DNA from 2 places in the Streptosporangium sp. NPDC006013 genome. Region 2 is predicted to be linked to the other one. Evidence: riboswitches for the same ligand, from Rfam matches in the RefSeq annotation. Region 2 holds a riboswitch; the other holds the start of a gene.
What was found. Region 2 has a riboswitch for glycine ahead of gcvT (glycine cleavage system aminomethyltransferase GcvT). Riboswitches for the same ligand answer to the same signal wherever they lie in the genome.
Positions count from the first base shown of each region.

Region 1 (5,765 bases), on a different contig from region 2:
CGGCGCGGGCGCTGAAGCGGGCCGTGATCAGCGCCCTCAACGCCAGCGCGATCAACGTGCTCGACCTGGAGGCGTCCCCGCTCCCCGTGGCACGCTTCCACACCGCCAGGGAGAACGCGGTAGGCGGCATCGCGCTGCGCACCACCCCCGGCGACCCGCAGAGCGTCGACATCGTCTTCATGGACGAGCACGGCGCGGACCTGTCGCCGCCGGCCCAGCGCAAGCTGGACCGGGTCTTCTCCCGGCAGGAGTTCCGCCGCGCCTTCCCCGGCGAGATCGCCGAGCTGAGCTTCCCCGCCAGGGCGGTGGAGGACTACACGCACGAGCTGCTACGCCTGGTCGACATCAACGGGGTCCGCGACGCCGACATGAAGGTCGTGGTCGACTGCGCGGGAGGCACCTCCTCGCTGGTGCTGCCCAGCCTGCTCGGCCGGGTCGGGGTGGACGTGCTGACCGTCAACAACCGGCTGGACGACGCCTCGCCCACCGAGACCCTCGCCGAGCGCCGCCGCGACCTGCAGCGCCTGTCGGAGCTCGTCAGCTCCTCCAGGGCGGCCTTCGGCGTGCGTTTCGACCCGGTGGGGGAGCGGGTCGCGCTGGTGGACGAGATGGGCCAGCTGATCAGCGAGGAGCGCGCCCTGCTGGTGGTGCTCGACCTGGTCGCGGCCGAGCGCCGCGGCGGCAGGGTGGCACTGCCGGTCACCACCACCCGGGTGGCCGAGCAGGTCTGCAGGTTCCACGGGGTCCAGGCCGAGTGGACGTCCACCGCGATCGACGCGCTCACCGCCGCCGCCAGGGGTCCGGAGATGATCTTCGCGGCCGACGGGCGCGGTGGTTTCATCGTGCCCGAGTTCGGCCCCACGGTGGACGGCCTGGCGGTGTTCCTGCGCCTGCTCGGACTGGTCGCCAGGACCCGGCTCTCGCTCAGCCAGATCGACGCCAGGATACCCGAGGCCAAGCTGCTGCGCCGTACCGTGCCGACTCCGTGGGCGGCCAAGGGGGCGGTGATGCGCTCGGTCATCGAGGCCGCCGAGCACCACCGCATCGACACCACCGACGGGGTGCGGGTCGTCGCGGAGGACGGCAGCTGGACCCTGGTGCTGCCCGACCCGACCGAGGCGGTGACCCACCTGTGGGCCGAGGGGTTCGACGTCGACTCCGCCCAGACCCTGATCGAGCGCTGGGCGCGGGTGGTGGAGGAGGCCGCCGGCGGTTGAGGCGGCCCGCGCGACAAATACCGCGCGGCGCCATGGACCAGGGGCAGCGTCCCCTGTAACTTTGTCACCGACCGTACCCGCGGTTCAGCGTCAACCTTGACCTTCGCGCCTCATCACTGTATGTTGCGGCATTCGCAGTCTGAGAAAACACTTGAGAAGCGAAGAAGCGAGGCGCGCATCACTGAGCACCGTTGCCGCGTCTTCGCGGTAGGAGGCCGAGCCGATCGATGCCGAGCGTCTACTGCACGCAGTGCGGTCATGCCAATCCTGAGGATGCCCGTTTCTGTTCACGATGCGGGTCGCCGCTTACCAGGTCCGACACCCCCGGAGACAGCACATCGACGATCTCCCTCTCCGGGATCGAGGCCTACGAGGCGGAGACCGGTGAGACGCTTCTCGCCGAGCGGCAGGCCGTTGAGCAGTTGCCCGCCGGCACCGCGTTGCTGGTCGCGATGCGCGGCCCCAACGCCGGCAGTCGGTTCCTGCTCGACAGCGACCTCACCACCGTGGGCCGCCACCCCGAGAGCGACATCTTCCTCGACGACATCACGGTCTCGCGCCGTCACGTGGAGTTCTACCGGCGCGGCGGCGGTGTCTTCACGGTCCGCGACGTCGGTAGCCTGAACGGCACGTACGTCAATCGTGAGCGCATCGAGGAGGTCCCGCTGTACGGCGGGGACGAGGTGCAGATCGGTAAGTTCCGCCTCGTCTTCCTCACCCGCGGCGCCGCTGGAGGATGATGAGCTCGCAGGCCGCTCGTGCGCACATGAGCATCGGGGAGGTGCTCGCTCTCCTGCAGGGCGAGTTCCCCGACGTCAGCATCTCCAAGATTCGCTTCCTGGAGGGCGAGGGGCTGATCGAGCCGGAGCGCAGTCCCTCCGGCTATCGCAAGTTCACCTACGCCGACGTCGAGCGGCTCCGCTACATCCTCAGCGAGCAGCGTGATCGCTACCTGCCGCTGCGCGTGATCAAGGATCATCTGGAGGCGGCCGACCGCGAGGAGCGCCCGGCGGCCCGGCCGCGCGCCGTCCCCGACGACGCGCCCCCCGAGGTCCGCCTCACCCGCGAGGAGTTCCTCGCCGCCGCCGAGCTCGACGAGGAGACCCTCACCGAGCTGGAGGACTACGGTCTGCTGGCCGCCGTGGCCCGCTACTACGACGCCGAGGCACTGGTCGTGGCCCGCAGTGTGGGCGCCCTGGCCGCCTTCGGCCTGCGTGCCCGCCACCTGCGGGCGGTCAAGGCCGCCGCGGAACGCGAGGCGGGGCTGGTGGAACAGGCCGTCGCCCCGCTGCTGCGCCGTCGCGGCCCCGGCGCGATCGACCAGGCGGACGAGACGGCGAGGGAGATCTCCGGTCTCCTGCTGGAATTGCACGCCTCGTTGCTGCGTTCCGGAGTCCGTGGGGCACTGGGCCGGTGAGAGCCTGACCAGGCACTCGTACCCCCACGAGTGTTACGTTGAACAAACCGGTCGGAATCCAGCGAAGACGGAGCAGCCCGTGTTGCAGATGGAGGTCGTGGGCGTTCGAGTTGAAATGCCCTCCAACCAGCCGATCGTCCTGCTGAAAGAGACGCATGGGGAGCGTTACCTACCTATCTGGATCGGCATGACGGAAGCCACGGCGATCGCCATGGCCCAGGCCGAGGAACCACCACCCCGGCCACTTACCCATGACCTGTTCCGGGACGTGCTCGAAGGGCTCGGAGTCAGGTTGAACACTGTCAACATCGTCGCCTTACGCGACGGTATCTTCTTCGCGGATCTCGTGTTCTCCAACGGGGTCGAGGTGAGCGCGCGCCCTTCCGACTCGATCGCCTTGGCACTTCGCACCGGTGCACGTATCTTCGCGAGTGAGGATGTGGTACGGGAGGCAGGGGTGATCATCCCTGACGACCAGGAGGACGAGGTGGAGAAGTTCAGGGAGTTCCTTGACACGATCACGCCCGAGGACTTCGGCCGCGCGGGGTAGGAATTTCGGTGCATTTACGCTTCACGACGCGCCGGGTGGGGTCGTTGACTGGACTTGGCCCCAGTCCTACGGTGCAAGTGAAACCTGCGGTCGTGCGTAAACCCCCAGATCAGGCCGTGGGATGAGAGAAAGCCGGAGGTCCGCGTGGCGGTCAGCAGCGGCGAGGGTAGAAACGCCGACCAGGATGACCCGGAACGGCGCCAGTCGGCACGTCAGCGCGCGGGTGAAGAGGGTCTGCTGTTCGACGGGCAACCGGTGAAAGTGCCCGCCGACATCGGCTACAGGGGGCCGACGGCCTGTTCGGCGGCAGGAATCACCTACCGGCAACTCGACTACTGGGCACGCACCGGCCTGGTCGAGCCCACCGTGAGAGCCGCCCACGGCTCCGGCTCCCAGAGGCTGTACGGCTTCCGTGACATTCTGGTCCTCAAGGTTGTCAAGCGCCTTCTCGACACCGGTGTCTCCCTCCAGCAGATCCGCATCGCCGTGCAGCACCTGCGGGAGCGGGGCGTCAACGACCTGGCCCAGATCACTCTGATGAGCGACGGGGTGAGCGTCTACGAGTGCACCTCGCCGGACGAGGTCATCGACCTGCTCCAGGGGGGCCAGGGAGTCTTCGGTATCGCGCTGGGACGGGTGTGGCAGGAGGTGGAGGGCTCTCTCGCGGATCTTCCCGGCGAACGCGCGGAGTCGGGCGGAGGCCCTTTAGGCGATCATCAGGCCGATGAGTTGGCCCGTCGTCGCAGAGCACGACGAACCGGGTAAACTCGGATTCGCCGTTGACCCTGTGCGGGAGAGACCCCGACCGCGATCGGGGCGCCGAAGGAGCAACCTCCCCGGAATCTCTCAGGCACCCTGTACCGCACGGACGAGGCAACTCTGGAAAGCAGACGCGCCCGCCAGGTGCGTCTCACCGACGGTGCAAGCCTCCCGGCAAGGGCAGGTGAAGCTCTCAGGTAGCGACCACGTCGTGATGACAGTCGTGATGACAGAGGGGGAGAACCGGCATATGCCCGCGCCCAGCACCGGTCTCCACCCCGCCCGAGAGGCTTCTCATGACCGATCTGTCATCGCTCAGCGAACTCGCCCCTCCGCCGTTCGCGACCCGTCACATCGGGCCCGACGACGCCGCCCAGACCCGCATGCTGGAGGCGGTCGGATTCGCCTCCGTCGCCGACCTGGTCGCGGTGGCCGTGCCCGAGGCGATCCGCTCCTTCGCCCGGCTGGGTCTGCCCCCGGCGGCAGGGGAGTCCGAGGCCCTCGCCGAGCTGCGGGTCCTCGCCGGGCGTAACACCGTGCTCACCTCGATGATCGGCCTGGGCTACCACGACACGATCACCCCGGGTGTCATCCGCCGCAACCTCCTGGAGAACCCGGGCTGGTACACCGCGTACACGCCCTACCAGCCGGAGATCTCCCAGGGCCGGCTGGAGGCCCTGATCAACTTCCAGACCGTCGTCTCCGACCTGACCGCCCTCGACGTCGCGGGGGCCTCCCTGCTGGACGAGGCCACCGCCGCGGCCGAGGCGATGACCCTGGCCCGCCGCGCGGGCCGCACCTCGTCGAAGGTGTTCGTGGTCGACGCCGACGCGCTGCCGCAGACCAAGGCGGTGTTGCGCACCCGTGCCGAGCCGCTCGGCATCGAGCTGGTCGAGAGCGACTTCACCGGAGGGCTCCCCGACTGCTTCGGCGTGCTCGTGCAGTACCCCGGCGCCAGCGGCAGGATTCGCGACTTCCGCGCCATCGCCGACGCCGCCCACGCGTGCGGTGCCCAGGTGGTCGCCGCCGCCGACCTGCTCGCCCTCACCCTCCTGGCCGCGCCGGGCGAGCTCGGCGCCGACATCGCGGTCGGCTCCTCGCAGCGCTTCGGCGTCCCCCTCGGCTTCGGCGGTCCGCACGCCGCCTACATGGCGGTCCGTGACGGCCTCCAGCGCCAGCTGCCCGGCCGCCTGGTCGGCGTCTCCCAGGATGTCGAGGGACGCCCCGCCTACCGGCTCGCACTCCAGACCCGCGAGCAGCACATCCGCCGGGAGAAGGCCACCAGCAACATCTGCACCGCGCAGGTGCTGCTCGCCGTGATCGCCGGCATGTACGCCGTCTACCACGGCCCCGAGGGCCTGCGCAGGATCGGCCGCCGCATCCACCGGCACGCCGTCGTGCTCGCCGAGGGGCTGCGCCAGGGCGGCGTCGAGGTGGTCCACGACACCTTCTTCGACACCGTGCTCGCCCGCGTGCCCGGGCGTGCCGCCGGAGTCGTCGCCGCGGCCCGGGAGAACGGCGTCAACCTGCGCCTGGTCGACGCCGACCACGTGGGCGTCACCTGCGACGAGAGGACCGAGGTTCTCCATCTGGAGCAGGTCCTGGCCGCCTTCGAGGTCAGCGGCACCGTGCTGGCCGACCTGGACGCCGCCGCGCACGACGCGCTGCCCGGCGCGCTGGCGCGGGTCGGCGACTACCTCACCCACCCGGTCTTCCACAGCCACCGCTCCGAGACGGCCATGCTGCGCTACCTGCGCAGGCTCCAGGACAAGGACGTCGCGCTGGACCGGTCGATGATCCCGCTGGGCTCCTGCACCATGAA
Region 1 is NZ_JBEXUE010000075.1:18,050-23,814, forward strand. Features, by position in the region: gene ABZ260_RS14495 (mannose-1-phosphate guanyltransferase) at 1-1,217, shown strand, start outside; gene ABZ260_RS14500 (FHA domain-containing protein) at 1,445-1,957, shown strand; gene ABZ260_RS14505 (MerR family transcriptional regulator) at 1,957-2,634, shown strand; gene ABZ260_RS14510 (bifunctional nuclease family protein) at 2,714-3,184, shown strand; gene ABZ260_RS14515 (MerR family transcriptional regulator) at 3,329-3,949, shown strand; glycine riboswitch at 3,965-4,057, shown strand; gene gcvP (aminomethyl-transferring glycine dehydrogenase) at 4,240-5,765, shown strand, end outside.
Region 1: linked by a shared signal. The riboswitch ahead of gcvP (aminomethyl-transferring glycine dehydrogenase) and the one ahead of gcvT (glycine cleavage system aminomethyltransferase GcvT) in region 2 are both predicted to bind glycine.

Region 2 (5,765 bases):
CTGGTGAGGAGCAGGGGCGGCGTCTGGAGGTATCCGGCGACGTTGTCGTTGGGCAGCAGAGCCCGGCCGCCGAGGAGCGCGGCGGTCCGGCCGTCGCCCGGCGTGGCGACCGGTGGGTTGTAGGTCTCCATGGGGAGCCGGGTCAGCTCGCTGAAACCGGGCAACCTGGCCGGGTCGAACCGTCCGACGACGCGGGACTTGAGGTCCCCGGTGTAGCGTTTGGAGACCGCCCTGCGGTTCAGCGTGCGGAACTGGGTGTCGGATGCCCCGACCGTCGCGCCCGGGAAGTCCTTGGCCATGCCCGCCACCCCCGAGAACCACGGATCCTTCCAGACACCGGCCCCGTTCCGCACCGGGAGCGCGGCGAGCTCACGCGCTCCCCGCTGCCGGTACTCGACGGGCCCGGATGCCCAGTACCTCGTCAACGGCACGTAGTGCCCGTCCGACAGGTCCGACCACCGGTCGAGCATCGACTCGTAGACCTGTCCGGCGTCGAGGGTGAGACGCCTGACCTCCTCGCCCCGGTTCGCGGTGAGATAGGGCAGGAGCCTCTTGGCCGGCACGCCCTCGGCGACCTTCTCGGCCGCCTCGGCGGGCAGCCGCCGGATCACGACCTCGTCCTGCTGGTCCGCGTAGGGCACCGAGGCCGCGATCAGCGGGATCTCGTTGGGATCGTCCCTGGCCGCCTTCGCCGTGAGGTAACGTCCCTCGACCATCGCCCCCGCCAACCCGGCCAGCCGGGCCTCGGCATCCGGGTCGACGGCCGCGAGCACGAACGGGAACTCCTGGTAGAGCGGCACGCCCGCCTGGCCGGGCTTCAATCCGTTCCAGAAGTATCCGTCACCGTTGCCCAGACCGGTCCGCGTGGACCAGTAGCCGCGGTCGGGGAGCATCCGCTCGGAGGGGAAGGGGCTGGTCCTCGCCGGGTCCTGCGACCAGCCGAGCGAGGTCGCCAACCGGACCCGCCGGCCGCCGGGCAGTTCCTCCTCGGCCGCCTCGACGTACTCGCCCCCGTCCATGACCTCTGTGAAGTCGAGCGTGACGGGGCGGCGGGTGACGTACTCGTACCGGGGCTGCAGGAACGGGATCCGGGTGAGGCCCCGGTCGGTGACCCGGGTGCGCTCCACGCGCAGCATCGTGCGGTCGCCCTCGTGCAGCAGGTCCGTCACGTCGACCCGGACGCTTGCCTTGTGCACGACATGACCGATCATGCCGATCGGGGCGGCGACCTCGACGCCGTTGATCCGCTTGATCTGCTCGTACTGGTCGAAGGTGATCCCCCCGAAGATGCCCGACAGGTAGTTGGCGCGGACCAGCCCCTGCGACCGCTCGATGGCGGTGGCCGAGTTCTCCGGGCGGACCAGGATGTCGTACTGCGCCCGGAAGTTCTCCCCGACGGTGCCGATGATCTCCAGGCGCTGGGTCTCCGCGGTGCCGGTCAGCACGGTGAAGCCCGTCGCCGCGATCACGATGCCGAGCAGCAGCACCAGCGCCCGGCCGATCCGGTGCCGCAGCTGGGACAGCACTAGGCGGATCATCCGAGGCGCCCGATCCGGTCGAGCACGCCCTCGGTGGGCGTCACCCGATCATCGCCGACGATCCTGCCGTCCCGCATCCGGACCACCCGGTCACAGGCCGCCGCCACCTCGGGATTGTGCGTGGCGACCAGCATGGTCATGCCGTACTCCTCCCGGACCGACAGCAGCAGGTCGACGATCTCCTGGCCGGTGACGCTGTCGAGGTTGCCGGTGGGCTCGTCCGCCAGGAGCAGGGGCGGGTGGGCGATCAGCGCCCGGGCGATCGCCACCCGCTGCAACTGCCCGCCGGAGAGCTCGCCGGGCAGCGCCCGCTCCCGGTCGGCCAGCCCGACCGCGGCGAGCAGCTCCCTGGCGCGGGCCCGGCGGTCGAAGCCCACCCTGCGCGGCAGCACGGGGGCGAGCACGTTGTCCAGCAGGCTCAGCGCCGGGAGCAGGTGGAAGCGCTGGAAGACGAAGCCCACCGCGCGCCGGTGCCGGTCGAGACCCCGGCGCCCGAGATCGTCGACGCGCTTCCCTCCGACGTGGATCTCGCCCCCGTCGGGGAGATCCATCGCACCGACGAGATGGAGGAGCGTGGACTTGCCCGCTCCCGAGGGCCCGGTGAACGCGACCGCCTGACCGGCCTCGACCTCCAGGCCGACCTCGTCGAGTGCCCTGGTGGAGCCATGGACGCGGCTGACGCCTCGCAGGCTGACTTCAACGCTCATGGCCGATACATTGTCACAATGTACGAGGGTCCGTGAAGCTCCTATCTTGTGACAATGTAGGAATCATGCCACTTAGCCATGCCGTGCTCACCCTGCTGGCCGACGGGCCCAGCCACGGCTACGAACTCAAGGCCCGGTTCGAGGCGGCGGTCGGCCCCCAGTGGGGCGGCCTCAACATCGGGCACCTGTACCAGATCCTGGACCGGCTGGTCAGGGACGGCCACGTGACCCGCAGCCACGTGACCCAGAGCGACCGCCCGGACAAGACGCTGTACCGGCTGACCGAGAGCGGCGCCGGTGAGCTGCGGGATTGGGCGGGCGCTCCCTGGGTCCGCTCGTCGGGGTTCCGGGACGAACTGTTCCTCAAGCTGCTCGCGGCCACCCGGCTGGGCACGGACGCACTCGGCTCGTTCGTGTCCGCTCAGCGCCAGGCCTACCTCTCGGACCTGGCGGCGCTGACACGCCTGCGCCGCGAACAGGACGACCCTCTGGTGTCCCTGCTCATCGACGCGGCCATCGCGCACACCAGAGCCGACCTGCAGATCGTCGACGGCGCCGAGGAGCGCCTGGCGGCGATGGCCACCGCCGGCGCGGACGTGCACGCCGTAAGGCCCGAGGGCGATGGTCTCCGGGCACTGGGCGAGGGGGCCTGATCCCGGCCGGCAGGCGCGAGGGGATTTCGCTCGGCCGGTGCGGGCGGTTAGGCTGGCCTGCGACACCGATGAACCCCGCGCGGGAGAGTGTCCTGACATCCAGGCCAGGACCCCTGAAGGAGCAAGCCCTCCCCGCGAACCTCTCAAGGCAAAGGACCGTGCGGGTAGGTGCCTCTGGAAAGCAGGTCCCACGACCTCGCCGAAGGTGAAAGTCCGGCAAAACCCGGATGAAACTCTCAGGCACCAATGACAGAGGGGGAGGATGATCTCATCTGTCCCTTGTCTGAGGTGCGAACATGTCCCGACCTACGCCGCTGCGCGGCGTGCACGAGTCCCTCGGCGCGACGCTGACCGACTTCGCGGGCTGGCTGATGCCGCTCCGCTACGGCAGCGAGTCCGCCGAGCACAACGCGGTCCGCCAGGCGGCCGGCCTGTTCGACCTCTCCCACATGGGTGAGATCTTCGTGACCGGCCCGCAGGCCGCCGAGGCCCTCGACTACGCGCTGGTCGGCCACCTCTCCGCGCTGGCGCCCGGCCGCGCCCGCTACACGATGATCGTCGACGCCGGGGGCGGTGTGCTGGACGACCTGATCGTCTACCGGCTGGCCCCCGAAGAGTTCATGGTCGTCGCCAACGCCTCCAACTACCCCCGGGTGGCCGCCGAGCTGACCGAGCGCGCCAAGGACTTCGACGCCGCGGTGCGGGACCGCTCCGAGGAGTACGCGCTGGTCGCCGTCCAGGGGCCGCGCTCGGTGGAGATCCTGAGCACTCTCACCGACGCCGACCTGGACGGGCTCGGGTACTACGCGGGCCTGCCCGCCGTGGTGGCCGGACACGAGGTCCTCGTCGCCCGCACCGGATACACCGGCGAGGACGGCTTCGAGCTGTTCGTCGCGGCCTCGGCGGCGGAACCCCTCTGGACCGCCCTCACCGAGGCGGGCGCGCCGCACGGGCTGGTCCCCGCCGGCCTGTCCGCGCGCGACACCCTCCGCCTGGAGGCGGGCATGCCGCTCTACGGCAACGAACTCTCCGCGGACCTCACTCCGTTCGACGCCGGGCTCGGCCGTGTGGTGAGGTTTGACAAGCCGGGCGACTTCGTCGGCCGGGCCGCCCTCGAACCGCTCAGGGACGTCCCACCGGCCCGTCGTCTGGTCGGCCTGGTCGCGAGCGGCCGCAGGGTGCCCCGGCACGGGTATCCGGTGGTGGTCGCCGATGACGGCACGGTCGCCGGGGAGGTCACCAGCGGGGCGCCCTCCCAGACACTGGGCAGGCCCATCGCCATGGCCTACGTGGACAGCGGCCTGTCGTCGGGGCTGGCCGTCGACATCCGGGGCAGCCGCGAGCCGGTCGAGGTCGTCGAACTGCCTTTCTACAGGAGGAAAAAATGAGCAGCATTCCCGAGGACCTGCGCTACACCAAGGAACACGAGTGGATCGGCGGCGTCGACGACGGCCTGACCCTCACCGTGGGCATCACCGCCTACGCCGCCGAGGCGCTGGGCGACGTGGTCTACGTGCAGGTACCCGAGGTCGGCGCGTCGATCGCCACCGGTGACGCCGTCGGCGAGGTCGAGTCGACCAAGTCGGTGAGTGACATCTTCGCGCCGGTCACCGGCGAGGTCATGGAGGTCAACCAGGCGGTCGTGGACGACCCCTCGCTGGTCAACAGCGACTCCTACGGCGACGGCTGGCTGTTCCGGGTACGTCTTGAGGGCTCCGCCGACGACCTGCTGTCGCCGGAGGAGTACACCGCGCTCACCTCGGGTGAGTCATAAGTTCGACGCCTCGCGTCACGGTCACGCGCGTCCCCGGGCGCGCGTGACCGTCCACGCTGGAAGGATTCAGATGACGATCAGTGTCTTCGATCTCTTCAAGATCGGAATCGGCCCGTCCAGCTCGCACACCGGCGGCCCGATGGCCGCCGCCCACAGGTTCGCCCGGGGCCTGCACCGGGACGGGCTGCTGGAGAAGACCGCGCGGGTGAGCGCCATCCTGTACGGCTCGCTCGGGCTGACCGGCAAGGGCCACGGCAGCGACAAGGCGGTGCTGCTCGGCCTGTCGGGCGAGAAACCCGAGCTGGTCGACGTCGACACGGTCGACGAGCGACTGGCCGCCATGCGCGCCTCGGGCACCGTCCGCCTGTACGGCTCCCACGAGATCCCCTTCGTCATCGGCGAGGACCTCGTCTTCGAACGCAAGATCTCGCTCCCCCACCACCCCAACGGCATGCGCTTCACCGCCCTGTCGGAGTCCGGCGAGACGCTGCGCGAGAAGGTCTACTACTCGGTGGGCGGCGGCTTCGTCGTCGACGAGAACGCCACCGGCGCCGACCGGATCAAACCCGACGACACGGTCCTGCCGTACCCCTTCACCACGGCCGCGGAGCTGCTCGCCCAGTGCGCGGAGACCGGGCTGTCGATCTCCGGGCTGATGCTGGAGAACGAACGGGCGTTCGGCCGCACCGAGGCCGAGATCCGCGCCCAGTTGCTCGTCCTGTGGCAGGTCATGAGCGAGTGCGTGCGACGGGGCATCGGCAAGGAGGGCGTGCTGCCCGGCGGCCTGAAGGTCCGCCGCCGCGCCCACCAGCTCCACCGGCAGCTGCGGAGCGAGCCGGGAGAGAAGGACTCGCTGCAGACGATGGACTGGGTCTCGCTGTTCGCCCTCGCGGTCAACGAGGAGAACGCCGCCGGCGGCCGGATCGTCACCGCGCCCACCAACGGCGCCGCGGGCATCATCCCCGCCGTGCTCACCTACTACGACCGCTTCGTCCGCGAATCCGATGACGAGGGGGTGATCCGCTTCCTGCTGACCGCGGGGGCGATCGGCGTGCTGTTCAAGGAGAACGCCTCCATCTCCGGGGCCGAGGTG
Region 2 is NZ_JBEXUE010000153.1:13,438-19,202, reverse strand. Features, by position in the region: partial or broken gene ABZ260_RS23205 (FtsX-like permease family protein) at 1-1,538, opposite strand, end outside; gene ABZ260_RS23200 (ABC transporter ATP-binding protein) at 1,535-2,245, opposite strand; gene ABZ260_RS23195 (PadR family transcriptional regulator) at 2,311-2,898, shown strand; glycine riboswitch at 2,969-3,067, shown strand; glycine riboswitch at 3,070-3,154, shown strand; gene gcvT (glycine cleavage system aminomethyltransferase GcvT) at 3,195-4,286, shown strand; gene gcvH (glycine cleavage system protein GcvH) at 4,283-4,672, shown strand; gene ABZ260_RS23180 (L-serine ammonia-lyase) at 4,743-5,765, shown strand, end outside.